DNA from 3 places in the Rhodopseudomonas palustris HaA2 genome. Region 1 is predicted to be linked to each of the others. Evidence: predicted binding sites of a transcription regulator. Region 1 holds the regulator's gene; each other region holds the start of a gene.
The links. The regulator PhoB, encoded in region 1, activates phosphate uptake and scavenging genes when phosphate is short. The targets are predictions, from matches to a motif close to TGTCATNNANCTGTCAT.
Positions count from the first base shown of each region.

Region 2: the regulator PhoB is predicted to act here: its motif matches at 3,434-3,450, upstream of RPB_RS11125 (STN domain-containing protein).
Region 3: the regulator PhoB is predicted to act here: its motif matches at 8,690-8,706, upstream of RPB_RS15975 (pyruvate kinase).

Region 1 covers NC_007778.1:866,435-876,771, reverse strand. Annotated here, with positions in the region: gene RPB_RS03980 (aspartate aminotransferase family protein) at 1-216, opposite strand, end outside; gene RPB_RS03975 (GcrA family cell cycle regulator) at 693-1,202, shown strand; gene phoB (phosphate regulon transcriptional regulator PhoB) at 1,542-2,243, opposite strand; gene phoU (phosphate signaling complex protein PhoU) at 2,307-3,023, opposite strand; gene pstB (phosphate ABC transporter ATP-binding protein PstB) at 3,049-3,873, opposite strand; gene pstA (phosphate ABC transporter permease PstA) at 3,870-4,715, opposite strand; gene pstC (phosphate ABC transporter permease subunit PstC) at 4,718-5,716, opposite strand; gene pstS (phosphate ABC transporter substrate-binding protein PstS) at 5,992-7,002, opposite strand; gene RPB_RS03940 (sensor histidine kinase) at 7,143-8,492, opposite strand; gene RPB_RS03935 (lysylphosphatidylglycerol synthase domain-containing protein) at 8,495-9,529, opposite strand; gene RPB_RS03930 (hypothetical protein) at 9,759-10,055, opposite strand; gene RPB_RS03925 (OmpA family protein) at 10,060-10,337, opposite strand, start outside.
Region 2 covers NC_007778.1:2,521,381-2,531,717, reverse strand. Annotated here, with positions in the region: gene RPB_RS11140 (FecR family protein) at 1-973, opposite strand, end outside; gene RPB_RS24130 (RNA polymerase sigma factor) at 1,202-1,753, opposite strand; gene RPB_RS11130 (energy transducer TonB) at 1,867-2,574, opposite strand; gene RPB_RS11125 (STN domain-containing protein) at 2,596-3,258, opposite strand; gene RPB_RS11120 (filamentous haemagglutinin family protein) at 3,731-10,337, opposite strand, start outside.
Region 3 covers NC_007778.1:3,624,424-3,634,760, reverse strand. Annotated here, with positions in the region: gene tcuB (tricarballylate utilization 4Fe-4S protein TcuB) at 1-405, opposite strand, end outside; gene tcuA (FAD-dependent tricarballylate dehydrogenase TcuA) at 392-1,717, opposite strand; gene cobF (precorrin-6A synthase (deacetylating)) at 1,956-2,717, shown strand; gene fldA (flavodoxin FldA) at 3,128-3,610, shown strand; gene RPB_RS15990 (DUF2023 family protein) at 3,589-4,014, shown strand; gene RPB_RS15985 (NAD(P)/FAD-dependent oxidoreductase) at 4,103-5,905, opposite strand; gene RPB_RS15980 (TY-Chap domain-containing protein) at 6,091-7,053, opposite strand; gene RPB_RS15975 (pyruvate kinase) at 7,144-8,622, opposite strand; gene RPB_RS15970 (ArsC family reductase) at 8,849-9,196, shown strand; gene RPB_RS15965 (ABC transporter ATP-binding protein) at 9,429-10,184, shown strand; gene RPB_RS15960 (ABC transporter ATP-binding protein) at 10,177-10,337, shown strand, end outside.

The sequences.
Region 1 (10,337 bases):
CCACAGTTTGGTCGCCTGCTGCTGCAACGCTTCGACCAGATGCGGATGGCAATGGCCGAGCGAATTGACCGCGACGCCGCTGGTGAAATCGAGGTAGCGCTCGCCGGTGGTCGAGATCAGCCAGGCACCCTCGCCGCGCTCGAAGGCGACATCCGCCCTCGCGAACACCGGCAGGAGATGGGACGTAGTAGCTGCACTCGACTTAGCACTCGACATGGCCGATCCGATCGGAAAAACGGGCCGCCGGCCCGGCCGCGTCAGCGCGGTCGCGGTCCAACGTGCCCCGGAAACGAAAGTACCCCGGAAACGAAACGTGCCGCCTTTCCAGGCGGCACGTGTAGTCATTCTAGGTGTGCTGAAGTGCCTGTCAACCGGGCTTCCGCTGGGGTTCCCCCGGACTTCTCCGCAGGTCGCCGCTGTGACGGACAAGACTCACTTGCGAGAGAAGGTGTGGACGCACCAGGTCTGACTCTTGCGCGTGAGTCACGCCATATTGTAGCGTTTTCCTCGTCAGGCACGACATGTCGTGCGCGGTTTGTAATCCTTTACGAGTTCTCGGTCGGGGCGCAACGCCCGGACGGCACCGGCCGTCCGGCGAGGGTTAAGGGATTCTGACGGCACGACAATTGACGACCTCGCAGCCGCGGTTCGGCGCTGGACCAGTACCGCGCGGCAGGAAGGGATTTAAGACGATGACAACATTGACTTGGACCGACGAGCGCGTCGAGCAGTTGAAGAAGCTATGGGAAGGCGGGCTGTCGGCGAGTCAAATTGCCGCGGAGCTCGGCAACGTGACGCGCAACGCCGTGATCGGCAAGGTCCATCGGCTCGGCCTGTCGGGCCGGGCCAAGAGCCCGTCCTCGGCGGCGCCGCGCCAGCGCAAGGCGCGCCCCGCCCAGCACATGATGCGGGTGACGCGGCCGGTGGCGCGCGGCAATACCGCGCTGGCGCATGTGTTCGAGGTCGAGGCCGAGCCCGATCCGATCGCGATCGACAACGTCGTACCGATGAACCAGCGGCTGTCGCTGCTCGAACTCAACGAAGCCACCTGCCACTGGCCGGTCGGCGATCCGTCGAGCCCCGAGTTCTTCTTCTGCGGCGGCAAATCGCTGCCCGGCCTGCCGTATTGCGCGCATCACTCGCGCATCGCCTATCAGCCGGTCGGTGACCGCCGGCGGCAGGCGCCGAAGACGACGCGGTAATCACGCCTCTGCGCGGGGCAATGCCGCCACCGCGCGGCACCCGTTCTGGCCCGGAACGCGCTGCGAGCGTTTCTGCCCGGCACGCGCTCCCGACGGTCCTCGCCCGGCTCGACCGGGCGATCCAGTCACCCGGAGCGCCCGTTCATTCTCACCAACACTCGGGAATACTGGATCCTCCGCTTTCGCGGAGGATGACGGCTGGGGTGTGAATCGGATGCCGTGGGCGTCAAAACCCGTAGCCCGCATGAGCGCAGCGATATGCGGGAGGCACCGCTCGAACCCCGCATGGCGATGCGCTCATGCGGGCTACCGACTTGCTCCTGTTGAAGCGCTTCGCGCTTACTCCACCTTGGCGAAGCGATCGTCGAGCGCGTAGCCGGCGCCGCGCACGGTGCGGATCGGGTCCTGCTCGCGGCCCGGATTGAGCAGCTTGCGCAGACGGCCGATGTGGACGTCGACGGTGCGCTCGTCGATGTAGATGTCGCGGCCCCAGACGCCGTCGAGCAGTTGCTCGCGGCTGAACACCCGGCCGGGATGCTCCAGGAAGAATTCGAGCAGGCGATATTCGGTCGGGCCGAGATCGATCGGCCGGCCGCTGCGCGCGACGCGGCGCTTGTCGCGGTCGAGTTCGAGATCGCCATAGGTCAGCACGGTGGCGAGCCGCTCGGGTGCGGCGCGACGCAGCAGACCCTTCACCCGCGCCAGCAGTTCCGGCACCGAGAACGGCTTGACGATGTAGTCGTCGGCGCCGGTGGCGAGGCCGCGGACGCGTTCGCTCTCCTCGCCGCGCGCGGTCAACATGATGATCGGCAACTGCTTGGTGTCGGTCCGCGCCCGCAGCCGGCGGCACAGTTCGATGCCGGAGAGACCCGGCAGCATCCAGTCCAGCACCACCAGATCCGGCAGCCGCTCCTTCATCCGTGTGTCGGCATCGTCGCCGCGGGCGACGGTTTCGACGTCGTAGCCGTCGGATTCGAGATTGTATCGCAGCAGCGTGGTCAGCGCTTCCTCGTCTTCAACCACCAGAATGCGCGCACCCATGTGTCGTCCTCGTCTTCAGTCGAGCGTATCCGGGATGCGCTCCGCATCCCGCCGTCCTGCGCGTCAGTTGCCCGGCGTCGCGTTGGCGAAAGTCGTCATGTCGCCCTTCGGGCGCTTTTCGAGAAGCTGCTCGCCCTCGACCATGTAGAACACCGTCTCGGCGATGTTGGTGGCGTGATCGCCGATCCGCTCGATGTTCTTGGCGCAGAACATCAGGTGGATGCAGAACGAGATGTTGCGCGGATCTTCCATCATGTAGGTCAAGAGCTCGCGGAACAGCGAGGTGCAGATCGCGTCGACTTCCTCGTCGCCGTTCCACACCACCATCGCGGCCGGCAGGTCGTGCGCGGTGTAGGCGTCCAGCACCGACTTGACCTGCGACTGCACCAGGTCGGTCATGTGCTCGAGGCCGCGGATCAGCTTCAGCGGGTGGAAGTCGCTGTCGATCGCGTTGACCCGCTTGGCGATGTTCTTCGACAGGTCGCCGATCCGCTCGAGATCAGTGGCGACGCGCATCGCGCCGACGATCTCGCGCAGGTCGACCGCCATCGGCTGCCGCCGCGCGATCGTCAGCACGGCGCGCTCCTCGATGACGCGCTGCATCTGGTCGATCTCGGAATCGGCCGCGACGACGCGGGCGCCGAGTGCGACGTCGCGCCGGACCAGCGCGTCGACCGAATCGACGATCTGGCGCTCGGCCAGGCCGCCCATCTCGGCGACCATCCGGGTCAGCTCCTGCAGGTCGCCGTCGAACGCCTTGGTGGTGTGCTCGAAGCCCATATTCATTCTCCTCGCGCCTGGCGCGTCAGCCGAACCGGCCGGTGATGTAGTCCTGGGTGCGCCGGTCGTTCGGCGAGGTGAAGATCTTGTCGGTCGGACCGAATTCGATCAGTTCGCCGAGATACATGAAGGCGGTCGATTCCGAGACGCGCGCCGCCTGCTGCATGTTGTGGGTGACGATGGCGATCGTGTACTCTTCCTTCAACTCGTCGATCAACTCCTCGATCTTCGCGGTCGAGATCGGATCGAGCGCCGAGCACGGCTCGTCGAACAGGATGACTTCCGGCCGCACCGCGATGGTGCGGGCGATGCACAGACGCTGCTGCTGGCCGCCCGAGAGGCTGAGCCCCGAGGCGCTGAGCTTGTCCTTGACCTCGTTCCACAGCGCGCCGCCGCGCAGCGCCTTCTCGACCCGGCCGTCCATCTCCGACTTCGAGATCTTCTCGTAAAGCCGGATGCCGAAGGCGATGTTCTCGTAGATCGTCATCGGAAACGGCGTCGGCTTCTGGAACACCATGCCGACCCGCGCCCGCAGCAGATTGAGGTCGAGCTTCGGATCGAGAATGTTGTGACCGTCGAGCATCACCTGCCCCTCGGCGCGCTGGCCGGGGTAGAGGTCGTACATCCGGTTGAAGATCCGCAGCAGCGTGGACTTGCCGCAGCCGGACGGGCCGATGAAGGCGGTGACGCGGTTGGCGGCGAGATTGAGGTTGATGTCCTTCAGCGCGCGATTGTCGCCGTAGTAGAAGTTCAGATCGCGCACGGTGACTTTCGCCGGGCCCTCGGGCTGCACGATGGCTCCGGGAGCCGGTCCGGCCGGAAGACTGGTCGTAAAGGAGATATCGGTCATTTCGGGGTCCTCTCGGCGCCGAGAATGCGCGCGCCAATGTTCAGGGCAAGCACGGTGAGGGTGATGATCAGCGCTCCGGTCCAGGCCAGTTGCTTCCAGTAGTCGTAGGGGCTCTGGACGAAGTTGTTGATGGTGACCGGCAGGTTGGCCATCGTCTTCGACAGGTCGAGGCTGAAGAACTGGTTGCTGAGCGCGGTGAACAGCAGCGGCGCGGTTTCGCCGGCGACCCGCGCCGTCGCCAGCAGCACGCCGGTGATCAGGCCGGCGCGGGCGGCGCGGTAGGAGATCCGCTTGATCACCAGCGAACGCGGCAGGCCGAGCGCGGCGGCGGCCTCGCGCAGCGAGCCCGGCACCAGCAGCAGCATGTCCTCGGTCGTGCGCACCACCACCGGGATCACGATCACCGCCAGCGCCAGCGCGCCGGCGAAGGCCGAGAACCCGCCCATCGGCACCACCACGGCGCCGTAGATGAACAGGCCGATGATGATCGACGGCGCGCTCAGCAGGATGTCGTTGATGAAGCGGATCACCGAGGTCAGCCGGTCGTAGCGGCCGTATTCGGCCAGATAGGTGCCGGCGAACAGCCCGAGCGGCGCGCCGACGCCGACGCCGATCAGAGTCATGATCGCGGAGCCGACGATGGCGTTGAGCAAGCCGCCTTCGGCGGAGCCCGGCGGCGGGGTATTCTCCGTGAAGATCTGGACGCTGAGGCCGGCGAAGCCGTTGTAGAACAGCGTGAACAGGATCATCGCCAGCCAGGACACGCCGAACAGCGTGGCGCCGTAGCACAGCGCCTTGATGGTGAAGTCGGAGCGGCGACGGGATGCATAAACCGGATTCATGATCAATTCCCCGCCTTCTTTTCGAGCCGCATCAGCATCAGCCGCGCCGCCGTCAGCACCAGGAAGGTGAGGATGAACAGCAGCAGGCCGAGCAGGATCAGTCCGGACTGGTGCAGCCCGTCGCTTTCGGCGAATTCCGAGGCGATCGCCGCCGAGATCGTGGTGCCGGGCGAGAAGATCGAGCCGGTGATCCGGAAGGCGTTGCCGATGATGAAGGTGACCGCCATGGTTTCGCCGAGCGCGCGGCCGAGCGCCAGCATGATGCCGCCGATCACGCCGACCCTGGTGTAGGGGATCACCACGCTGCGAACGACTTCCCAGGTGGTGCAGCCGACGCCGTAGGCGGCTTCCTTGAGCACCGGCGGCACGGTCTTGAACACGTCGACCGAGATCGCGGTGATGAACGGCAGCACCATGATGGCCAGGATCAGCGAGGCGTTGAACAGGCTGAGATAGGAAGGCGGACCGGCGAAGATCGTCTCCAGCACCGGCACGCCTTCGAAGGCGCGGATCATGTAGGGCTGCATGTAGTTCGCCATGAACGGCCCGAGCACGAAGAAGCCCCACATGCCGTAGATGATCGACGGGATGCCGGCCAGCAGTTCGACCGCGAGGCCGATCGGGCGGCGCAGCCAGTTCGGGCACAGTTCGGTGAGGAAGATCGCGATCCCGAGCCCGATCGGAATGGCGATCACCATGGCGATGATCGACGTGACCAGCGTGCCGTAGATCGGCCCGAGCGCGCCGAGGATCGGCGGGTCGTTGGCCGGCGCCCAGCGCTGGGTGAACAGGAAGGAAAACCCGAATTCCCGGATTGCCGGCCATGCGCCGACGATCAGCGACAGGATGATGCCGCCGAGGATCAGCAGCACCGAAATCGCGCAAGCGCGCGTGGTCCAGTAAAACGCGGTATCGCCGGCCTTGAACGCGCCGAGAGCCCTCGCGCGGTCATAGGGTCCGGCGGCCTCCATTCCAGTGCTCTGAACCGCCATGTCTGCCACGCCCGTCACCCTGATGTTGTTACGCTACCCGGACACAACGCGCGCCCTGAAGCGATTTGTTTGAAACCTGATCGCGATTGAACGAAGGCCGAAGCCGCGCATCTCAAGAAACGAATCCGGAACGAGACGCACGGTAATCACGTCGGGAGCGGCGCGGCCGGGCCCGGCGCAGGCACCGGGATCCATGGTCACGTCGTGGCGCCTGGATCCCGGCCTGGCTGGTGTCACCCGCGGCCGGACGACGTCCGGTCCGCGAGTGTCGTTGTCGGTTTCGATCAGCTCTTGATGTCGGCAGACCAGGTCTTTTCGATCTGCTTGACCACCGAAGCCGGCATCGGGATGTAGTCGAGCTCTTCGGCCATCTTGTCGCCCTTCTCGAACGCCCACTTGAAGAACTTGAGGGCTTCGGCGGAGGCCGCCTTGTCGGTCGGCTCCTTGTGCATCAGGATGAACGTCGCGGCGGTGATCGGCCACGAGGTCTCGCCCGGCTGGTTGGTCAGGATCAGGTAGTAACCCTTGGCCTTGGCCCAGTCGGCGTTCGCGGCGGCAGCCTGGAACGCAGCGATGGTCGGCTGAACCGCCTTGCCGGCGCTGTTCACCAGACCCGCATAGGTCAGCTTGTTCTGCTTGGCGTAGGCGTATTCGACGTAGCCGATCGAGTTCTTGGTCTGACCGACGTTGCCGGCGACGCCTTCATTGCCCTTGGCGCCGACGCCGACCGGCCATTCCACGGCCGTGCCCATGCCGACCTTGGTCTTCCAGTCGGCGCTGACCTTGGAGAGATAGTCGGTGAAGTTGAAGGTGGTGCCCGAACCGTCGGAGCGGCGAACCACGGTGATCGCGTCGGTCGGCAGCTTCAGCTTCGGATTGAGCTTGGCGATCGCCGGATCGTTCCAGGTCTTGATCTTGCCGAGATAGATGTCGGCCAGCGTCGGGCCGTCGAACACCATCTCACCGGGCTTGACGCCCTCGAGGTTGACCACCGGAACGATGGCGCCCATCACCATCGGCCACTGAGCGAGGCCTTCCTTGTCGAGCTGCTCGGGCTTCAGCGGCGCGTCGGTGGCGCCGAAGGTCACGGTCTTGGCGATGATCTGCTTGATGCCGGCGCCGGAGCCGATCGACTGGTAGTTCAGGCCGTTGCCGGTCTCTTTCTTGTAGGCGTCGGCCCACTTCGAATAGACCGGGAACGGGAAGGTGGCGCCCGCGCCGGTGATGTCGGCCGCAAAGGCCGAGGTCGACGCCGCAACCAGTCCGGCTGCGACGATGGACTTAATGAAATTCATGATGGTCTCCGTTCGTAAGCGAAGCGCTGACCGCGCCCGACTGCGCTTACCCCGCTCGCTTTACGAGCGGTCGATTGACCTTTTATGAGAGTTCGATGACACTCCTGTGACTATCGCAACCCACTGAATTCATTTAAATTTTAAGCGCGAACCTCGGGCTTTACCGGAGGAAAACAGACGGTGAAAGTGGCGCCCTTTTTCGGTACGCTTTCGATCAAAAGCCGGCCGCGGTGGCGGTTAACAATATGTTTCACCAGCGATAATCCTAATCCAGTACCGCCTTGTGAACGGCTGTCGCCGACGTCGACGCGGTAAAATCGCTCGGTCAGCCGCGGCAGATGTTCGGGCGCGATGCCGGGGCCGAAGTCGCGCACCGCGACGCGATATTCGGTGCCGCCCTCGCCGGACGCCAGCGCCGCCACCGACACCGCGACGCGGCCGCCGGAGGCGCCGTATTTCAATGCGTTCTCGATCAGGTTCTCGAACACCCGCAGCAATTCCTCGCGGTCGCCCGCGATCACCGCCGGCGTCTCGGGCATGTCGATCTCGATCGCGACCTGGCGCTCCTTCGCCAGCGGCTCGAGCCCGTCGGCGACCTGCCGGATCAGCGGCGCGAGGTCGATCTGCACGTCCGGCCGGACATGGGCGCTGAGTTCGACCCGCGACAGCGACAGCAGATCGTCGATCAGCCGCGCCATCCGCGTCGCCTGCGCCTGCATGATGCCGAGAAAGCGCTCGCGCGCCTTGGCGTCGTCGCGCGCGGGCCCCTGCAGGGTTTCGATGAAGCCGGACAGCGCCGCCAGCGGCGTGCGCAATTCGTGGCTGGCATTGGCGACGAAATCGGCGCGCATCTCCTCGACCCGGCGTAGCGGCGTCAGATCGTGAAACGTCATCAGCATGCACTGGTCGGTGCCGCCGAACGTGGTCGGCACCTGCACCGGCGCGATGATCAGCTCCATCCAGCGCTCGATCGGCGCGTGATCGAGATAGCTGACGCGGCGCGGCTCGGCGGTGGCGATCGCCTCGCGCAGCGCATTGACGATCTCCGGATTGCGCAGCGCGAATTGCGCCAGCTCGCGGACCCGCAAGGCCGGCGCGAGCTGCGCCGCGGCGGCGTTGAGATGCAGCACCCGGCCGGCGCGGTCGAGCAGCGCCGCAGGGTCGGGCATGCCGGCGACGATGGCGCGAACCACCGGCGTCTCGACCGGGCTGGTGCCCGGGACGTCGTCGCGCTTGTTGGCCGCATCGTGCAGCCGCCACGGCACCAGCGCCGCCGCTGCGACGCAGACGAACACCGCCCCCGCGGCGAGGACGGTGACTTCGCCGAGCACGGCCAGCGTCACCAGCGCGATCGCCGCCGCCAGCAGGATGATCGCGGCGTGACGCAGCCGGTCCGCCCAGGGCGTCGCCGCGGCCACGGTGGTCTTGTCCGCGGCCGGGACCGGCGGTCCGCCATGGCGGGCTTGTTCGTCGGATGCCGGCGCGATCATGGTCAGCCTGGGGTGGGATCCTGTCGGATCGGCTTCGGATCGAGCGCGGCGGCGAGCCGATCCATCCGTTTGAGGCGCGTGCCGATGACGATCTCGCGGACCGCGAGAATGATCACCGAGAGCACGAACGGCACGATGTAGTAAAGCATCCGGAACAGCAGCATGCCGGCCAGCAGCTCTTCCTTGTTCATCTGCCACAGGCCGACCAGCATCGCGGCATCGAACACGCCGAGCCCGCCCGGCGAATGGCTGGCGAAGCCGAGCAGCGTGGCGGAGACGAAGATCACCGCCACGACCACGAAACCGAGATTGGGCTCCTCCGGCACCAGCACATACATCGCCAGCGCGCAGAAGCCGAGATCGACGATGCCGATGCCGATCTGCAGCATCGTCAGCGGCCCGCCGGGGAGATCGACGGTCCAGCTGCCGCGGCCGACGCGGCGCCGCTTGACCGATACCCACAGCACATAGGCCGCCAGCCCGCACAGGATCGCCAGCGCCAGCACGCGATTGAGCCACGGCGGCAGCTGATTGATCGAGGACGCCGCTTCCGGATGATAGCCGATGCCCATGCCGAGCACGGCGGCGTTGCCGAGCCAGAAGGTCAGGCCGGCGAGAAAGCAGATCTTGGCGACGTCGATGCCGTCGAGGCTCCAGGCCGAATAGATCCGGTAGCGCACCGCGCCACCGGTGAACACGCTGGCGCCGACATTGTGGCCGATCGAATAGCTGGTGAAGGCAGCGAGCGCGGCGGTGCGATAGGGGACGTCGTTGCGGCCGATGGTCCGCAGCGCGAACAGGTCGTAGAACGTCAGGGTGAAGTAGCCCGCGGCGACGAACAGCCCGGCCATCACGATCGAACTCGGCGCGATCTTCTGCATCGCGGCGAGGACGTCGTCGACGTCGATGCCGCGGAGCTGGTGAAAGAGAACGTAGCAAGCCGCGGCGATGACCGCGATGCTGATCGCAACTCCCAGCTTGCGCAGGATTTGCTTCTCGCGCAGAAACGCGATCGCCCTGCCGATTGCGGCCATCATCTAGACCTCGAATCCCTCTCCGCCGCCTGGGACGTCGTGACCGATACCACGGCAACCGTTACCGGTCCGTGGCCAGGAGGCTCTGGCAGCTTGCTTCCGGGCCGGATGGAATTCGGACGATACCGCCAATCCCGCTCCTTGCTTCAAATCCGGCCGAGCCGACCGGTTTCACATCCGCGGCCCATCCGCGGACACTTGCCGGGCAACCGCGCCCGGCGCTTTTCCGGGGTCAGCGCCCCTTCATCTGCCGTGCGACAACCCGGTAACGCAGCCACGATCCGATCGCACACCCCACCAGATAGGCGGCCATCATGACAAGGAAAAGATCGAGCCAGTAGCCGGCGCGACCCGGGACGATCCGGGCGAGCGACAGCCCGACCAGCACCGCCGCCACCCCGCCGAGCCCCATCGCGGCGTTGCGCGACAATCCCTCGCCGCGTTGCACCACCGCGATCCAGCCTGCGGCGAACCCCAGCAGCAGCGCGCCGAGCAACCAGCCCCCGTAGAAATTCGCCATCGCCATCATGCCGTCACCTGATCACGAAATCGATGCGGCGATTTTTCGCCTTGCCAGCGTCGCTGTCGTTGCCGGCGAGCGGAATCCTGCTGCCGTAGCCGAACGCCTGGAAGCGCTCGGGCGTGAGACCGGCCCTGACCATATAGTCGACCACCGCGCGCGCGCGCTTCTCCGACAGCGCCTGGTTGAAACCGGCCTCGCCGTCGCTGTCGGTGTGGCCGGCGACCTCGATCGAGGCGCCGGGACAGCGCATCGCGGTCTCGATCAGCCGATCGAGCAGACCGGCGGAAT
Region 2 (10,337 bases), 1.7 Mb from region 1:
AAATTCCGCCCGGTAGCGTTCGCGCAGTGGCGCCGAACAGTCCGTGGACCTGCGCGACGAAATCGTCGAGATGGTCGAGATAGAACGTCCCGGAGATCATGCGGCGACCAAGATTGCTGTTCATGATCACGATACGACCGGGCCGATAGCGGTTGATTTCGGCGACCAATCGGTCGACCGGCCAATCGTGAACCAGCAACAGGCCGCGCTGCCACGCCGTGGCCTGTTCGGCATCGGCAGGCGCAACCGCCGTGAGGCCGCTCTCTTCGGAATACGTCAGTTGCTGAGACGCAGCCAGCACCGCTCGCCGGCCCTCCCATTCGACCTGCACGTCGCCAGTGAAACACGCCACCGAGACGCTCTGGTCGACGCATCGGACGTTGAAGCTGGCCTGCTGCGCCTCGATCCGTCCTCCCGCCGCGTCGATCACCATCGCCCCGACATCACGGCTGACATCGACCGCCGCTTCGCCCGAAATCAGCGCGACGCGAGGTGTCGCCGATGCGGACCGCACCGACACCGCGGTCTGCGTGTTCAGAGTCATGACCGCATTCTTGGCCACCTCGATCTTGCGGCGCTCGCCTTTGCCGGTGCGGTGGTCGGCCGCAAGCTCCTCGATCGAAGGCCACAACCCGAGCGGCGGATGCTTCGAGACGTAGATGCCGCCGAGTGAAGCGGCTGCGGCGACGCCACCACCGATCAGCAGCCGGCGGCTGAGGACCGGCCGCGACCGAACCGGAGGCATCGCGCGCGCCTCGTTCCGGCCGACCAATTCGCGGGTCGCCTCGCCGAAAGTTCGCCAAAATTGGACTGCCTCTCGAAATGCATCCTCGTATTCCGGCCCGCGCTTGCGCCACAGCGCCAATGCCGCAGCGTCGTCCGACGTCGCGCCGCCGGAATTCAGCCGGATTACCCAGGCGAGCGCCTGACGCTGCACGGCATCGAGCTCGGGCATCTGGTCGGCAGTGCTCAAGATCGGTCGCTCACTTCGACTATCTCCACCCGCGACCTGCTCGCCCGCAGGCACGCAGAACTCGCGTTGATCTTAAGACGATTCGCGATGCTGGAGACCGAATCGGATCGTCGCGCAATCCCGACAACCTTCGGTTCTCGTAAGTAAGTTCAAGCGACGTGACCTGCTTTCAGGCTGCCGGCGGTAAATTCCGCCCGGCAGAAACGCCCGGATCCAAGCGATCTGCGGCTAGTCGACCGCTCGCGGTTTCGGGCGGGGACCGTAGCGACGAACCACCCGGCGGCCTAGTCGGCGGCTCAAATACTCCATGGCGTGCTGAATGTCGAATTCGACAGTCCGAATATTGATTCCGAAACGTTGGGCAATATCACGATGCGGGATCTGCTCGAGATGAGCAGCGATGAAAACCTCACGCCGACGCTGCGGCAATTCGCCGAGCGCTTTCTGGAACTCGGCGATCTCCATGCGAGATTCAGCCACAATCGCCGGATCGGGCCGATCATCGACAACGTCCATGATCGCGGCGACCTCACCGGCGCTCAGCAGATGCCGATCCTTCTTGTTGCGATCTTTGGCAACATTGAGGGCGATGCGAAACAGATAATCCACCGGACTGCGGATTTCCACGGCGTCCGAGACCCGATCTACCTTGAGGAAGGTCTCATGCAGCGTTTCGTGGGCGACGTCGGCAGAGCCCAAACAGCGGGTCAGCCGTTTCGCAAGTCCCTGATAGTCTGCCGCCAGTGCCTCACGGAGCGATTTACTGTTGCGATCGAACACTTTTTTACGCTGCCCGCACTGACGTGCTTACAAACTGCCATGAATGACCGCATCGGTAGGTATCGGCGGTCAGTGACAACCTCGTGACGGTTGTTTGTAGAGCCTTGCACGATTCAGTACGACAAATCGAACGCGACCGGCACAAGAATATTCAGGTTGTCCGGCAAGTCATCCGGAATTCTCGGCAGCGGCTGCGCTCTTCGCAGCGTCGCCATCGCCGCGCCATCGAGGATCGCGGACCCGGAGCTGGCCCTGATCGTGATGCGGCCGACGCTGCCGTCACGCCGCATTGCGAACAGCAGTCGCACGACGCCCTGGGTCTGACTGCGCTTGGCCGCGTCTGGATATTCGCGGAACCGGGCGATATGCGACAGCAGCGTCCGCTGAAACGTGGCGGCCTTCTGTTCACGGGCGATGCGCGAGACCGGGGGTGCGGTCGCCCGGGTCCGCGGGGCTTGCGCCGGGTCGACCTGCTCGGCGGGCGCTGGATCCGGGATCGATGCGACTTCGGGCAGCGGTCGCGCTGGCGAGTCCGCCGGGGACTCTGCCTGGGCCCGTTCTGCCGGCGCGGCTTGGGGTCGTTCCTGGTTCAAAGGTCCGGCGTTTTGCGGACCTATCAACCGGACCTCGATGAGATTTTCGTCGCCGCGAAGATTGGGACCAGGCGGCAGCCGGTGCAACCAATACACGCCCGCGGCGAGAAGCAGCGGCACGGCCACTGCGGCGACAGCGAACCAGCGCAGTTCGAGCCCGGTCGCAGTCGCGCGCCAATCGGGGGCCGCACTGGACGGCGGCGCGGCACGGTTTGGACTGTCCCACATGGCGATCGTCGACCTTCGTGACTACAGCGTTTTGATCGAAACCAAGAACCGGATCGGCCGCGGCACGTTCGGCGGCGGTTGACGGCTCAGCGTCATGGTGTGCAGCAGATCGGCGATCCTGGCATCTCGGGCGGGGTCGCCGGTCGAGCCGTCGAGTTCGGCGCGAGCGATAGCGCGCGACGCTGGATCGACCCACAATCGAACCGCAAATCGGTATTCGCCGCCTTGGGCCCGGTTGACCCGTCTCATCGCCTTCTGGATGTCGGACTGAACCGACGCGACGTATTCGCCCAGCCGGTTGGCGTCGGCGGCGTCGCGGCCGCCGACATGCAAGGTCTCGAGTGCCAAATCGGTGGCGCCGAGCGAAAGCGGTGGCGGCAGATCGGGATCTGGGGCGGTGACCGGCGCCAGCGTGATGGCGCGCGACCGGCTGTAGCGGATCTTGAGATCGGTGTCCGCCAGCAACAACCGCAGTGCCATATCCGGCGTAAACTCGCCTTCGACCGAAGGCGCGTTGAAGCCGGCCGCGGCCGCGGTCTCGAACATCACCTGCACGCCGCTCTGTTGACTGAAAGCTTGCAGCGCTCCGATCAGCGGTTGGGCTGGAATCCGGAACGTCATCGGGCCGGCGGGACTTGCAGCTTCTTCGCCGGTCGCCACGGCCACACTCAGCATCAACGCCATCGCAGCGATCAGTCGGCCGACCGGCAACCAGCTCGATCGCCCCATTAACCCTACACTGACACTCGTCAAACTGGCCTCACTCTACGTCGCTCCGCAGCCATGTCGCCTCGGCGCCAGCCCCGGCCCCACCGCCGTGTCCGACGCGTCGGTCGCCAGAGCTCCATTGTCGCTTCCTATGTCAGTTCGATGACATTCAAGAGACAACGGTCGGCCGACCACGTCTGCGCCGGACGGCGGCGGTCGATCGACCGCTATTGTGGCCCTGCATTTAACCGCAAGAGCCGACACTGCGATGTCAGTTGGATGCGCCTCGTTGGGGATTTGTGCATCACGAACACATGCGGGCACAATCAACTCGGCACGCACTGACCGCGCGAAGTGTCCGTGTGGCCATCAACGCGGGGTTGCCCGTACGGGCTTGGGGCGCGACGGACGTTCCGATGGATGCGCCGGGCGCGAAGGCGACCGGCGGTCAGCGCACCTCCGCCCGCGTCATTAACTCGTCGAGCTTGGCGCGTTCCCGCGCAGTGAGTTGACTGCGTTGCTGTTCAGTCAGGCGGCCATGGCCGACTGCGCGAAATGCGCTGTCAGGGTCGTAGCTCTGGCGATCCTGATCGTTGCGGCGATCTCGCGGCAGCGGTGGCGCGGGCTGGCTGCCGCCGTCTCCGCCGCCGAAGCCCAGAAACTCCACCAGGATGATCGACGGCCGGTCGTTGGCCTGGGCTGGAGCAACAGCCGCCGGGGTGGCGGCACCAGCGACGTTGCCAGCCGCAGTGAGCGCAGCGACCGGGGGCGCCTGAACGGTCGGCAGCCCTGACGAGGTCCCCTGCACCTGGATATTGGCGGCATTGACGATCTGCAGCGCCACCAAGTTGATATCGCCCGAGACCCGGATGCCGGCCTCGCCGGCATCGATGGTGCCGAGCGGCGCGATCAGGTCGATATCACCCGCCGTAGTGCCGGGCACCGGGTTGAGGGTGGCGATGCCGGCGCCGGTCGACGGGACCTGTGGTGCCAGCGTGACCTTGCCATAACGATCGTAGATACGCTTGGGAGGCGTATAGACCAACGTGGTTTTGGAGCCGCGACCGGCGTTGATGTCACCTTCCGCCGACCAGGCCAGGATGCTGCCGCCGTAAGTCGTCATGATGCGGCTGAGGCCGAGCAGGATCGAGCCCTTGGAATAGAGGCTGATGTCGCCTTGTCCCTGGGTGATGACACCGGCGGTGCCCGCGGGCACCTTACCCTCGACGCCGAGGACCTGGCGGCCGCCCGGCGTCAAGACTGTGATGTCCCCCCCGGCGATGGTGCGCACACCGCTGTCGCCGAACATCACGAAATCACCGTCATAGGCGATCGGCTCGCCGCTTGCGTCGCGGTCCGGAAACAGCGTCGCGATCACCTGCCGGCCGCGGAAGTAAGAACCGTAGCGAACGCTCGCCGGATCGTTGTATTCTCGGCCCGCCACCTTCAACTCCGCAAAATACACCTGGCGCAGGAAGATCGCCTGCTCCTCGGGGGCGCGGTTGCCGAAATAGACGCGGGCATCGGCGTCGCTGGCGGCGACGTAGCCGTAGCGTATGGCCAGCCATTGCCGCAGCTCGGCCTCGTAGGTCTTGGCGACCCTTCCGGCCTGATCTGCGAGCGGCGTGCCGCTCACCGCGCGATTGGCAGGGTCGAGATAGAGCGTTGCGATCGCCGCGTAGTTCGGCCCCGCCGCGCCGGCACCGGCGAGCAGCCCGATCGACGCGCCCGGCCTCTGGTCAGCCGCATAGGCCGGTCCAGTGCTGACGATGGATCCGAGATCTCCGAGGAAGATGTCGCTGTCGGCGGTGATCGACACCTCACCGGGCCCCTTCGCCGTGATACGCGGATAGATGATCTTTCCGCCGGCCGTCACCGTCGAGACGTCAGTGGCGTTCGCATGGGTGATCGTCAAGCTGCTGGAGAGTTGCGAGTCCTTGGTCATCACGATGTCGCCGCCGGCCGCCATGTCGAGCCTCTTGGCGGTCGTCAGCCAAAGTCCGACGATGTCGCCATTCGCGGCGTAGATCCGCACCGGCTCGGGATCGCCGGCGTGAACGTCGGAGGTCGGCTGGTCGGGGGCGAAGGCGAACAGATCTCCCCTCTTTTGGGAGGTCGCATTGGTCAAGAAGACAGAGTAGCTCCGCACTTGCGCAAAGGCGGGATGGAACGGCGTCGGCAGCAGCGCAGGATCGGCCGCCGACATCACGATGCTGCCGTATCCGTAGATCGAGCCCTGCGCCAGCAATTCGAAGCCGGCCCGTGCCGCGGGCACCTGCTTGCTAGCGGCGCTGGCGTAGATGTTGCCGCTGAGCGCCGCCGCCGTGAACTGCGGCGGCAGATAGAGGCCGTCCCCGGAATTCGCCGAAAACGGAGCCAGATCTCCGCCGAGTGACACCATGTCGACCGCCGTCGAGGGCTGGAAGAGCGAGAACCAGGTCACGATCGAAGTGTTGGCCGGACCCGCCACATCGCCATATGCATTCGGGTTCATTGCCTGATTAATGCCGATTTCGCCTACCGAACCGAGCCAGGCGGTCCCAAGCGTGCGGATGCTCGCTGCGGCGTCGCCAAGCCGCAGCGACGGACCGGCGAACGAATAAGCGATGTTGGCGCCGCTCGTGAACTCCGCCGGGCGCGGATCACCGGCGATCGACGTCGCATAGACCTTGCCTCGACTGCCAATCTCCGCCGCTTGTAGCGTGATGCTGCCGCGCAGATTGGTGATCTGGCCGCCGTCGCTGAGCGGGTTCAACCGCCCGCCGACCTGGATGGACAGATCGCCGCCGCCGGTCTCGATCAGCGTGCCGTCGGCCAGCACGCGGCCAGTGGCACCGACCGCAACCGACAGGCCGGTGGTCACCCGATTGGCCGCATAGATATTTGTCGTGGTGATGCCACCGGCAGCGCCACCGACGACCACGGTGGCATTTCCGCCGCCATAAGTTCCGAAGCCGAGAGGCCCGCTGACGTAAACCGCGCCTTTGTAGTTGCCGAAATTGACGGACCAGCCGGTGGCCTGTCCGAGATCCGGCGCACCCTGCAGCATCAGCCACTCACCGCCGTCGCGCATCAGGCTCAGCTGGGCGTTGTAGCCGGCAAGATTGCCCTGGACCGTCACTCGCAGATCGCCGCCGTGATCCGGGAAGTAATTCGCGCGATCGTTGAAGGTGGACTCGAGCCCGGTGCCGCTCGGCAACTGGATCGAAGGCTGGTTGATGATGTAGGCGCTGTTGCCGCTGGCGAGATCTTGCTGCGTGCCCGCCGTGTAGACCGCGTACAGCGAGCGCTCGGTCAGTGAGCCACCGGCCAGGAGATCGAGGTCGCCGGTGCCGGTGCGGATCACGCTGGCGATTTCGGTTTGTCGCACGTCCGCTCCCATCTTGGTCGGCGAGTGGGTGTGGTAATCGTCCAGCACGATATTGCCGGAGTTGCCAAGCCGATCGGCGGGCAGCAGCGCGCGGCTGTCGCCGGAGGCGAGATCGGCGCCGCCGACCAGGCGGATCGACGCTGACATGGCGCCCGGCGCCAGCATCGGCGCGATCGCATAGATCTTGCCCTGCGACAGACGGACGATATCGGCGGCTGCCGGCACAAGCTGATCCCCGCCGAAGTAGAAATAGGTGTCACCGGTCCACAGAATTTTCGTTCCGGCGGGAATTAGGTCACCCGAATAGAAGTAACCACGGTCGGTACTGACATACAATCTGGATTCGCCATCGTACCAATAATAAGGGAGCACCCAATCCTCGCCGAGAGTCATATCTTCTGTCGGCGTGTAATCATCGTAAGGCGGGGCATAGGCCGGAATCACCGTGACGACGCCGTTCTGCGGCCGGTCGCGGAAATTGACCTCGTCGGGGCTCGATTTAGGCTCGGCGAATCCGTCGGTGATGCTGCCCTTGATGGTGAGGTTGCCACTGGCGCGGATCATCAGCGCGAGCGGCTCGCCGAAGCCATAGGTCGCCGAGGCGGTGTTACGGTCGGCGTTCGGTCCGTAACGAAAGCCGGCGAGATCGAGGTCGCCGACGACCGTCAGTTTGCCACCCGACGCCGCGCTGGAGACGATCTCCACGCCGGGTCGGAAGTGATAGGCGGCGCCGACGGTCTTCAAGCCGGCAAGCCTCGCCTGCAAAGCGTTATTGCCGAGCGCATTGGCGTAGAAGGTCTGGTTGGTCGCATCGATCTGCGCCAAACCAACCGCGCCGGACACCACGCCGGCCGCTGTATCGTCCTGCACGATGGTTCCGTTGGCATCGGTCGGGCTGTAAGTCCAATAGCCGTTGACAGCGAGGCTGGCGATGCCGCGCAGGTTCAGCGGCGACGGCGCATCGATGTTGACATCGCCGCCGGTCTCGGAGCTGCGGCGAGCGTTGATCTCGACCCGGCCGCGCGAAATGCCGTCCGGTGACGACGTGTCCAATGTCGCGCCGCCGCCGATCCGGATCCAGCCCTGGCTGGTGCCGAGCTCGATCGAGTTGCGGTTGGAGGCCTCGATCGCCTGGCCGTAGCTGTCGACGACGAGCTGAGTGCCGTGCACGTCGAGCACCGCATTGCCGGTCAGCACGACGTCGTCGCGCGCGGCGAGCCGGATCGCGCCGCTGCGCAGACCGCTGGCATCGATTCGACCATCGACCGTCAGGCTGCCACCGTCGGCCGTGATCGTCACGTTGCGAGCCTTCACGTCGCTGCCGACCGCCAGGTTGCCGCTGCCGAACACAAAGGCGCGGCTGTAGGCGAATCCCTCCGCATTCAGCCTCTGGTTCAGCGCGGCAAAGTCGGCGCTCAGATTGCCGCCGCCGAGCGAATCCGCGGCGAGATCGAAGGCGCCGTCACGGGCGCCGTTGCCGCCGCCGCTCGCCAGCAGCGCGCCGGCGAACCGCGCCGCGCCGGCGGCGCGCAGCTTGAACGTGCCGGCGTCGCTACCGTCGGACGACAGGTCGACGATCGAGCCGGCCGCCAACGTGACGTTGCCGTTCAGGCTCACCAGCGTCACATCGCCGGCCCAAACCTGGCTAACCGCCTGGCCGATGGCGACGGCGTGCCCGGACAGATCGAGCCTCGCCCGAGAATCGATCAGCAGATCCTGCCGCGCCGTCAGCGTCAGCGCGCCGCCCGGCAGCAGCACGGCGGTATCGACCCGCAGCGTGTCGGCAGTGACGGACAGCGTCGCGCCGAGGCCGCCGGCGGGACCTGCCACGGCTCCGGTTTGCGTGAGCGTCACCGCGCCGCCGTAGATCGCGAGGTTGGCGCCGGCATCGCCAGTGATCGCAGGCGTATTGAAGACGAGCGTGCCGCCGACCCCCTGGTAGCTGGCCGGATCGAAGCTGCCGCCGATCGCGGGGCCGCCCGCATAGACCGACACTGTGCCCTTGTTGTTCGCCGTGACCCGTTCGGCCGCGTTGAAGACCGCGGTATCGAAGCCGAGCATCAGGCGGTTGAATACGAGATTGGAGTCGGACTGCGCCTCGGCCGGATAGCCGAACACGACTTCGCGGGCATCGACCACCAAGGCTCCGCTGTTGCCGAGACCGGCGAGGCGCTCGGGAGGCGTCGCGCTCTTGAACTGCGGGGTGCTGCTAGGTCCGGTGGCAACGGGATCGAACACGCTGCCGCCGGTCCACACCAGCCGGTTGGTGGCGAGATGCACGCTGTCCGAACCGGAGCCATAGCCGTAGATAGCGGGGCTCGCCAGAACCAGCTCGTCCAGCCGCGATCGGCCGGTGAGCGGATCGAAGGTCGACAGATCGCTAGAGCCGAAGAAGTTGATCGACTGGCCGGCCGTCATGACCAGATGCTCGACCGCCGGCGCCCCGGCCGCGCCGCCGCCCGACAACAACGTATCGAGGAAGCCCTGGTCGAACCGCAGCCCGACCGGAAGGTTGGGCACAGCGGCAAGCGCCTCTGCCGAACCGATGTTTAACGAGGCAACGCTGAGCGCCAGGTTGCGGGTGCCGAGCTTGATGCTGCCGCTCGTCTGCAGCCCGGTGGGCGCGTAGAATCCGATCGTGCCTTCGGAGTAGAGCGCGGCGCCGTCGTTCATGACGATTCCGCCGCTGCCGAGGCCAGTATTGGCGTTCAGGATGATCGAGCCGTTGGAGACGACCAGCAGGGTGTACAGGCTCGGATAAGATTGCGGCGCAGTACCGAACGCAAGTCCCGAGCGCGAATCGAGACCCGAGAAGCCGCGGCCGAGCGTGTTGATTTCGGCCCCCGCTTGCAGGGTAATCGTGGTCCCGGCGAAGGCCAGAACTTGCGAGGCGGACACCCGGACCCCGGCTTCGATCGTCAGCGAGTCGACGAGGGCAAGATTGCCGCTGTCGACACTCACATAGGTGTTGTTATCGTATGGCCGTCCGCCAAGCACGAGGTTCGGTGCGCCGACGGCGGCGAGCGTGCTGGAGCTCACCGTGGTCCTGCTCGCGGTGTTGGCGGTCGCGCTGCCCGGTGCCGTGATCACCAGCGCGCCCTTGTGCAGCGCATCTCCGGTGGTCAGGAACAACGAGCCGTCGATGCCGCCTGCTGCGGCGGCAAAGTCTATGATGCCGTTGACCTTGAGGGCGCTGTTCGCTGCGACCGTCGCATCGAGCCCGAGGTCGATCGTGAGGAACTTGGCATCGGCCTCGACCATCGTGCGCCGCGTGCCGAACTGCGCGGCCGTGCTCAGCACGAAGTCGCCGTAGCTCTGTTCGTTGAACTGCGCATAGTTGCGCACGGCATCGGCCGGCGTGATCACCAGCCGGGTTGCAAGCGCATCCTGTATATTGGTGTGGGCCACGGCCTGATGGCCTGTCAGGACGTAGGAGCCGTTGGCGAGCGCGACGGGGTTGACGGCTTGATCCGTCCTGGCGCCGAGTTCGACCCGGTAGGCGCCCGGCAGCAGCGCGTAGTTGGCCGGCAACAAGGTGTAGGTGCCGGCCGGCAGGCCCGGTACGCCGGCCGGGATGGTGATCTGCTGGCCGATCGTCGGTACGCCGCCCGTCCAAAGATTGTTGTATCCACCGGCAGCCGGCGCGGTGAAGGTGCCCGGCACGATCGCATAGACCTTGTTGCCG
Region 3 (10,337 bases), 2.6 Mb from region 1:
GAACAGCGCCGCGGGCGGCCGCGACATCAGCACCAGAGCGAGGGTGGCGAGCATGATGAGGCTCACGATCGCGACGATGCCGGCGACCGGCGCGCGGAAGGCGCGGCGGAATGCGGCCGGCCACAGATAGTCCGCATAGGATCGCCGCCGCACCGCGGCCAGCGTGGCGGGCAGATTGACCGCGAACGGATGCGGCGGCGTGTACTGGCACGCGTACCAGCAGCCGCGGCAATTGTGGCAGAGATTGGCGAGATAGTTGAGGTCGCTGAGATCGAATCGATGCTTGCCGTCGATCGCCGGAAACACCGGGCACAGCCCGTCGCAATACATGCAGGCGGTGCAGATCCGCAGCACGCGCTCGGCCTCCGCAGTCAGTTCATCGGTCGGCATCTCACCCGAGAACATGACGCGCCGCCTCCTCTCCAGCGAGCCGCCCGAATACGGCCGCGAGGGTGAGGCCGAGGCCCGCCAGATAGCCGTGCCCGATCACATTGGCCGCCATGATCATGCCGGCCGCAAACAGGCTGTCGTTGCGGCGGTCGTCGGCCCAGACGATCCGCATGTGGTCGTCGACTGCGACTCCGTAGTGCATGAAGGTGACGCCGGGGCGCATCGGATAGGCGGCGAACGGCGCGGCCGCGATCGGCGGCGCGCCGGCGGGCCGCGCGGCGTTGAAGGCGTCGACGCTTTGCGCGAGCGTCGCCGGATCGAGCCCGAGCGCTTCGGCGAGGTCGGCGATGGTCGCGCCGCTGATCGGCGGAAACGCCTGCGGCGCCGCCCGCTGCAATCCGTCGGCGTCGAGAACCAGATAGGCCGTCTGAGCGTCGCAGGCGGCGATCCGCGGCCCCCAGCGGGCATAATGCGTCGGCTCGGCGCCGGCGCCGGCGGCGTCGATCCGCGTCGCCGAACCATCGACCACCATTCCGTAGGGGATCGCGGTGATCCGGGTGACGATGCCGCCGTCGAACCGCGGCCCGCGCGCGTCCACCGCCACGATATGGCCAACGCGCGGATCGCCGACGCTGCGTGCGCCGCTGGCGATCAGATCGGCCAGCATCCGCCCGTCGGCATAGGGCGTGCCGCGGACCATGAAGCGATCGGCGCTGGCGCCGTAATGCGATCGCAGCCACGCCGGATCGGCGCCGGCGCCGCCGGCACAGACCACGACGCTGCGGGCATCGATCGCCGCTGCGTCGGGCGCTGCCGTCGTGGCGACGATGCTCCAGGTGCCGTTGGTGGATCGGCGAAGCGATGCCACTTCGCTGCCGGTGCTGATCGCGACTCCGATGTCGGTCGCAGTGGCATAGAGCGCGTTGATTATCGCCTTGCCGCCACCCAGCGGAAACACGGTGCGGCGGGAATACGGCACGACACCGGTGTCGGGCGCCTGCAGCGCGACGCCGTTGGCCATCAGCCAGTCCGCGATGCCGTCCGACTCCGCGACCAGACGCTGCGCGAGCCGATGATTGCCGTCGCCTTGCGTCACGCGATCGAGGTCGTCGAGAAATTCACGCGGCTGATAGGCGTCGGGGACATAGGGCGTCGGCCCGTCGTGTACGACGCGGAAATTGCGGGCATGGCGGGCATTGCCGCCGCGGAACGCCGGGGGCGCGCTCTCCAGCAGGCGGACCGAGACGCCGGCGCGGCGTGCGGCGATCGCCGCGCACAGCCCGGCGAGCCCGCCTCCGATCACCGCGACATCCCATGTCGAATTCAACTCGGCACGACTCCCGACAGACTCCGCCGACGGCGGTGATCGCGGAACGCCGCCCCGGGTCCGCTCGGCGCGTCGTCTGCGCAATTCGTCTTAGGGCCCGCGTTGCGTCGGTTGTCAATCGCGCCGATGCTTGCGCCTGCCGGGTCGTCGTGCTTTTCTGGCGCCATCCTCCCACGCCTCTCTTCGTCGTGACGGTCGCGGCTCGCCGGCCGACGAGAGCGCACGAGTGAAATCGGCCATGCGCAAGATTCTCCTGATCGGAATGGGCCCCGGCGGCGCCGATTTCCTCACCATGCAGGCGATCGAGGCGCTCGATCGCGCGCGGGTGTTCTTCCTGCCCGACAAGGGCGCCGAGAAGGCGGAACTGCGCGAAGTCCGCGAGCAGATCTGCCGGCGCTACATCACGCAGCCCGACGCGCGCTTCGTCACCGTCGACATTCCGCAGCGCGACGCGGCGGCCGACGACTATCGCGCCACCGTCGACGATTGGCATGCGCGCATCGCCGCGCGCTATCGTCAGATCCTGATCGACGAACTGCCCGAGGACGGCTGCGGCGCGTTTCTGGTCTGGGGCGATCCGACGCTGTACGACAGTTCGCTGCGGATCTTGGATCGGTTGCGTGCGGATGGGCTGCCGATCGATTACGAGATCATTCCCGGCATCAGCGCCGTGCAGGCGCTGGCGGCGCGGCACCGCATCGCGCTCAACCGGATCGGCGAATCCGTCGTGATCACGACGGGGCGCAAACTCGGCGCCGCGCGCCGGGTCGCCGACGACACGGTGGTGATGCTCGATGGCGACGAGACCTTCGCCAAGATCGACCCGACCGGTCTCGACATTTACTGGGGCGCCTATCTCGGCATGAAGGACGAGATCCTGATCGCCGGGCGGCTCGCCGATGTCGCGTCGGCCATTCAACGCGCCCGGCGCGAGGCGCGCGAATCCAAAGGCTGGATCATGGATGCCTATCTGCTGCGCCGCGCCGACGGCGACGTGTAGCACTTTCGACCTTTTCGAACGCGCCGCGTGACTGCCGAGACGCATGTTGCGACTTTCGTCGCAGTTGCGCGGCCGTGCGCGGGTGCGATCTGGTACTCGGCCACCCGTGTTGGCCGTGAAGCCGATGCCGAATGCAATTCTTCGCATGGAGATTCAAGGCGCGGTCTTCCAGCGGTATTTCGCATAGCTAGCTCCCGTGTCGTGTGTAGTTAGCCTGCGCACGTCCCGATGGAGTTAGTTTGGAATTAGTAAAGCAACAGTCTGACCAAAACTTGCGCAGAAGATGCTTTTTTGAATTTGAGGCGCGCGTGGCGAGTCCCTAGGGTCCGGGGCGTCGATTTCGCAGGGAGCCGGCAGCCATCAGATGGGATGCCGCGTTCTCGTTAGTTCCTCGAGCCATTCAGAGACCCATGAGCGTGAACGTCATTTTCGGCTCCGACGCCGGAGCCACCAAAGCAGTAGCGACGCGTATCGCGAAACACACCAACGGACGGGCGATCGACATCAAGGCCGCGAGCGTCGCCGATTTCGAGAACTGCTCGTTGCTGATTCTCGGATCGCCGACCTACGGCGCCGGCGATCTGCAAACCGATTGGGAAGCCCATCTCGACAAGCTGCAGCAGGCCCGGCTGACCGGCAAGAAAGTGGCGCTGTTCGGCACCGGGGATCAGGTCAGCTATCCGGACTGCTTCGTTGACGCGATGGGCGTGCTGTACGATCTCGTCGTCGAGCAGGGCGCCACGGTGGTCGGCTTCACCGCGACCGCGGGCTACGATCACACCGGCTCGCGCGCGGAGCGCGACGGCCAGTTCGTCGGGCTGCCGCTGGATCAGGACAATCAGTCATCCAAGACCGAGAAGAGGATCACCGAATGGGTCAGTCGGCTGAGCTGAACAGCGCGACGCTGCAGATCTTCAATCATCATCTCTACGAGCTCTCGAAAGGGATGCGGCCGCTGGCGCTGATGACCATGACGGCCGAGGCGGCGGCGCCGGTGATCGCGCGGCTGCAGGGACGCGGCATTGCGCACTACGTCCACGAGGCGTGTCCCGACCGGGTCAATGTCGTGTTCGGCAGCCGGCTGGCGGTCAAGGCGGTGCAGCGCTTCCTGGTCGGGCCGTTGTGCGAATTGTCGGCCGAGCACGATTTCATGCTCGGCATCCTGCTCGGCTACGATCGCGAGATGCAGTGCGAGCGCTATCTCGGGCGCTGCGGGGAGGGCACCGGGGCGTCGGTCGAGCTGGCCTCGGCGCCGCCGCTGGCGCTCGCCGCGGATCAGACCGTGCTTGTGAGTTAGTCGACGAATCGCGGTCGGCGTCGTCACTCCCGATCGGGAGGACGGCGCCGGAGTCCCGCGGCGATCGCCGCCGCGGCCGCGCGCGCGTTCACTTCAAATGGTGCACCGGCTGTAACCCATACACCGGCGTGGGGATGCCCTCCATTCGCGCCTTGAGCTGCAGCGCGAGGAATTGCGAGTAGTGCCGCGACTGGTGCAGATTGCCGCCGTGGAACCAGAGTCCCTCTTGTTGCGTCGGCTTCCACATGTTGCGCTGTTCGCCTTCCCACGGGCCCGGGTCCTTGGTGGTGTTCGAGCCGAGCCCCCAGACCTTGCCGACCTTGTCGGCGATGTCCTGCGAGATCAGATCCGCCGCGAAGCCGTTCATCGAGCCGTAGCCGGTGGCGTAGACCACGACATCGGCTGGCAGTTCGGTGCCATCGCTGAGGATCACCGCATGCTCAGTGAGCCGGGTCACGCCGACATTGCTTTTCAGCTTGATGCGGCCGTCGGCGATCAGGTCGCAGGCGCCGACATCGATGTAGTAACCGGAGCCGCGGCGCAGATACTTCATGAACAGGCCGGATTCGTCGTCGCCATAGTCGAGCATGAAGCCGGCGGCTTCCAATCGCTTGTAGAAATCGGCGTCGCCTTCGCGGATCGCGTTGTAGACCGGGATCTGGAATTCGTGGAGGATCTTGTAGGGCAGCGAGGCGAAGATCAGATCGGCCTTCGCCGTCGTCATGCCGTTGCGCACCGCCTGTTCGGAATAAAGAGCGGACAGGCCCAATTCCATCAGCGAGTCCGACTTCACCACGTGGGTCGACGAGCGCTGCACCATGGTGACGTCGGCGCCGGCCTCCCACAGCGCCGCGCAGATGTCGTGCGCGGAATTGTTGGAGCCGATCACCACCGCCTTTTTGCCCTTGTAGGCATCGGGGCCGGGATGCTGCGAGGAGTGGTGCTGGTCGCCCTTGAAGAGGTCCATGCCCTCGAAACTCGGTAGGTTCGGCTTGGCCGACATGCCAGTGGCGAGCACCAGCTGTTTCGGCGTCAGGGTGATCTCCTGGCCGTCGCGCTCGACCACCACGGTCCATTGCTGCTTCGCGTCGTCATACGAAGCGCGTTTGCACACCGTCGAGCCCCAATAGTTCAGCTCCATCACCTTGGCGTACATTTCCAGCCAGTCGCCGATCTTGTCCTTCGGGGCGAACACCGGCCAGTTCGGCGGGAACGGCAGATAGGGGAGGTGGTCGTACCAGACCGGATCGTGCAGGCAGAGCGACTTGTAGCGCTTGCGCCAGCTATCGCCGGGGCGCTCATTCTTTTCGATGATGATGGTCGGCACGCCGAGCTGGCGCAGCCGGGCGGCGAGTCCGATGCCGCCCTGGCCGCCGCCGATGATGACGCAATAAGGCTGGCGGCTGATGCCGAGTTCGGCCGTCTCGGCGTCACGCTCCTCCTTCCAAGTCTTGCGCGTCGGATCGACGCCGTGCCTGGCGCCCATCGGGCGATCGAAGCCGAGCGGCTCCTCGAAACCCTTCAGCTCCGCCATGGTGGTGAGCAGCGTCCAGATCCGGCCGTCCTTCAGGCGCAGATGGCCGAAGCCGCGCGCGACCGCGGTGTCGAACTGGATCCAGCTCTCGACGACGCCGTCGGCCTCGGTGGCGTCCTCGCCGTCGGCGATCCGCCAGTTCGACGGGCGGGTGTCGTTCAGCCGCGCGCCGAGCATGTCGCGGACCTGGTCCTTGCCTTCCATCGTCTTGATGTTCCAGGTGAAGGCCACGAGGTCGCGCCAGTAGCAGTCGGTTTGAAACAGCTCGAGCGCGCGATCCGGGTCGTTCGCGCTCAGGGCATCGTCCAACAAAGCGAGCAGCGTCGTGACTTTGCCATTCGGCGCAGTGTCGAGCATGAGATCCTCCCGTTGATGATTGTTGCGACGCGGTGCTGCGTTCTCGTTGCGACGATCCTAACATCGCGCGCCGGGAGCGCGAGCGTGAAGCGGCGTGATGTTGAAGTTGTGGTCATGCGTAGTTGTGCGATGCACGCGCTGTGGTCAGCGATCGGGCGGCGCGGGTTCTGGCGACGAAGAGCCCGTCATTCAGTCATGATCGTCAGTTTGGTCGCGCCGGTGTAGCCGTAGACGTCGTGCAGCAGCGAAAGGATTTCGTGCGCGATCGCCGCATCGCTCAGCGTCATCGGGTAGCTCTTGCTGTAGTTCGGCGCGCGACCGGGCTCGGCGTAGCCGGCCGCGGTCAGTCGGGCGGTCCGGTCCGGGGTGAGCACTGCGCTCAGCGCCGCCCAGCTCTCGGCAGATTGCGCCTCGCAATAGAAGGCGACGGGCGGAATTTCCGGCATGCACTGGATGTAGCCGATGTCGCTGTCGAACACGACATGGACCTTGCGTGTCGCGTTGATGCGCAGGCGCTGGATTTCCGCGGTCACGCTCGGACCGTACAAGGCGATCAGCGCCTGGACCGTGTCCGCCTTCTGCGCCGGATCCGGCGCCTTGTAGGAGCAGGCGATCACCGCGGTGGGCAACATCGCTTTCGCATCGTTGATCAGGCCGGCGAGATTCTGCGACGGGCCGTTGCGGGGCGGGCAGGGCATATCGACCACCCAAGCGGTCGAGATTTCGAGGTCGGCGGTGTTGGCTGCATAGGCTTCCGCCAGAGCCTTGAGCACCTGGCCGGCGATCTCCGTGGTCGGCGCGTCGGCGGGGAATTGCCGGACGTAGTTGCCGAAGGCCGGATCGAGCACCCAGCCGAGCGCGGTGAGGCGGGTCTGCCGCTCGGCGTTGAGGATGCGGGCGAGCGACGGCTGCAGCACGATGCCGGCGGCTTCGCAGCGCATCTCTCGCGTCTGCAGTCGGCGGCACTGGACGTATTTGTTGCCGTCCCAGGCCGTGGCGTAGCCGACGCGACCCGTGCGGCTAATACTGGTGATGTTCTGCAGAGCCGCGTCGATCCGGTCGACAGGCGTCTGTGCCGCGGCTCCATCCAGACTGACGACGATTGTCGGAACGGCAATCAGTGCCGCGCAAAATCCGCGAAATCCCATCGAACGCCCCACGCAGCGAACGGGCTCAATTGGCGGCGATGGAACATTATAAGAACAAGATCGTCAACCTGAGGTTGATACCGCTTGTCCTCACCCCCAGCTCCGCAGCCTGCGGAGCTGCGGCGTCTTCTTGTGCTGGTGATCGGCCATCCGGCCGAGCAGGGTGTCGAGCTCGGTGATCGCCTTGAACAGATAGGGGCCCTTGTTGAGCATCACGCATTCGGCGCGCGACGCCATCGCGGCGTCGGTCATCTCGCCGCGCGACGGCGTGCCCTTCTTGACGAGTTGCTCCAGCACCTGCGTCGCCCAGATCACCGGGATGTGCGCGGCCTCGCCGAGCCACAGAATCTCTTCCTGCATCTCGGCGAGCCGGGCGAAGCCGATCTCCACCGCGAGGTCGCCGCGCGCGATCATCACCGCGGTCGGCTGCTGCCCCGCTGCCTGCACCAGAATGTCGGGCAGGTTGGCGACCGCTTCGGGCGTTTCGATCTTCAACACCAGCGACAGCTTGCGCCAGTCGTCGGGGCGGCGCTCGGCCAGTGCGGTCTGCAGCGTCTCGACGTCGGCGACCGATTGCACGAACGAGAACTCGATGCCGTCGGCATGCTCGGCGACGAAATCGAGGTCGGTGCGGTCCTTGGCGGTCAGGGCCGGGATATCGAGCAGCGTGTCCGGAAAGTTCAGGCCCTTCTCGGGCTTCAGCCGCAGGCCCTTGTCGGAGGTCGAGGTGACACGTCCGACCAGGCCCCACGGCGTCTTGCGCTCGATGCGGATGCACAGCTTGCCGTCGTCGACGAACACCCGCGCGCCGACGGCGCTGTTGATCAGCGGGTCGCTCAGGGTGCATTCCACCGCGAAGTGATCGTCGGCGAGATCGATGCGGTGCAGGGCGCCGGCGGCGACGATCGCGATCAGGTCGCCGGTGAGGATACGTTCGCGGCCTTCGGGTGCGCGCGCGGCGCCGGTGCGGATCTTCGGGCCGGCGATGTCCATCAGCACTTTCATGCGGTGGCCGGTGGCTTCCTCGGCGACATGCAGATGATTGATCATGCGCTGCCACGCATCGGCATCGTCGTGGGCGCAGTTGATCCGCACCGCCTCGACCTTGCGCTCCGCCAGCCGCAGCATGAACGAGGGATCGTCGGCGGCCTCGCTCGGGCAGGTCACCAGCAGCGCGGTGGCGCGGCCGCTCGACGGCAGGCCGAACAATTCCTCGCTGCGCTCGGCCAGGGCGTGCTCGCCCGCGAAGAATTGCCGCGGCGACGGCCGCAGCGCCTCCGGCTCGCCGCACAACGCCGCCAGGGTCGCACGCACGGCGACCAGCGTCGGCATCACGCGGCTTTCCAGCCGCCCCAGCGACGACAGTCCGAGCGTCATCAGCGCGCGCTGCAGCGGTCGCAGATCGTGCCGGCGCAGCGCTAGATAATGCGCCAGGTTGCCGGCGCTGGCGGCAAAGCCGGGGCGTTCGATCCGGTCGCCCCAGGCCGCCACGCGCGGCCGGCTGTCGGCCTCGATCTCGGCGATCAGCCGGTCGAGTTTCTGCTTCAGGCGGGCGACTTCGGTCGGCATGGCGGGGGCTCTTGAATCGCGGGCGGTGGAACCATCGACCGCCAATCTGTTCGTCTAGGGGCCGTCGATGTAACTCCTGTGACAGAGTTGTCGTCACCGGCTGCGACCTTATGCTCATCCGGCTTCCGCTGCGGCGCGCGCCGTCCACAGCGGTCTGGGGCCGATTGCTTGACGGCGATGCCGCGGCCGCCCTGAATGGGGCTCCCATTCGAATGCGAGGATCGCATTGTCCGTCATCATCTTCGGTATCAAGAATTGCGACACGATGAAAAAGGCGCGGGCCTGGCTCGACGGCCATGGCGTCGCCTACGCCTTCCACGACTACAAGGCTGCGGGGATCGACAAGGCGCATCTCGCGCGCTGGATCAAGCAGGTCGGCTGGGAGGCGCTGCTCAATCGCGCCGGCACCACGTTCCGCAAATTGCCCGAGGCCGACAAGGCGGAGCTGACCGAAGCCAAGGCGATGGCGCTGATGCTGGCGCAGCCGTCGATGATCAAGCGGCCTGTGCTGCAGACGGACACGACGCTGCTGGTTGGATTTCGGCCCGAGAGCTATGCCGAGGCGTTCAAATGACGGCGCGGGGGCGAACAGGCGCGCCGCGATGCGCGGTGGCCGGGTGCATCTTCGTCGCGAGGCAACTCCCAAACGCCGAGCTGCATTGCATCTTGCGCACGGCTGGCGAATAGCGGCATAGTCGGCGCGAACGACGGGTCAGGAGCGCCTGCCAGGGCGCCCGGCACCGTTCAGCAACAACAAGTCGGCCGTGCGGTGGCTCCGCAGCGGGACCGACAGGGGGAAAATTTTCTTGGCTGATGACATCATCCTTGAAACACACGGGTTGACCAAGGAGTTCGCCGGCTTCTTCGCCGTGCGCGACGTCAATCTACGGGTCCGGCGCGGCCAGATTCACGCGCTGATTGGCCCGAACGGCGCCGGCAAGACCACCTGCTTCAATCTGCTGACCAAGTTCCTGCATCCGTCGGCCGGCCAGATCCTCTACAAGGGCCAGGACATCACCGCGATGGCTCCGGCCGGTGTGGCGCGGCTCGGGCTGGTGCGCTCGTTCCAGATTTCCGCGGTGTTTCCGCATCTCACGGCGCTCGAGAATGTCCGCGTCGCGCTGCAGCGCCAGCACGGCAGTTCGTTCGACTTCTGGCGCTCGAAGAGCGTGCTCGACCGCTACAACCACCGGGCGCGCGAATTGCTCGACGACGTCGGCCTGAGCGAATTCTCCGACACGCCGGCGGTCGAGATGCCCTACGGCCGCAAGCGCGCGCTGGAGATCGCCACCACGCTGGCGCTCGATCCGGAAATGATGCTGCTCGACGAGCCGATGGCCGGCATGGGCCACGAGGACATCGACAAGATCGCCGCGCTGATCAAGCGGATCTCGGCGAAGTACACCATTCTGATGGTCGAGCACAATCTCAGCGTCGTCGCCAATCTGTCCGATGTCATCACCGTGCTGACCCGCGGGCAGGTGCTGGCCGAGGGCCACTACAAAGACCTGACCCAGGACGAGCGGGTCAAGGAAGCCTATCTCGGAGCGGGTCATGGCTGAGACGACGACTTTGGACCGCGCCGCGTCGGCGGCCACCGGCAAGCCACTGCTGAGCGTGCGCGATCTGCAGGCGTGGTACGGCGAATCCCACATCCTGCACGGCATGAATTTCGAGGTCCGCACCGGCGAGGTGGTGACGCTGCTCGGCCGCAA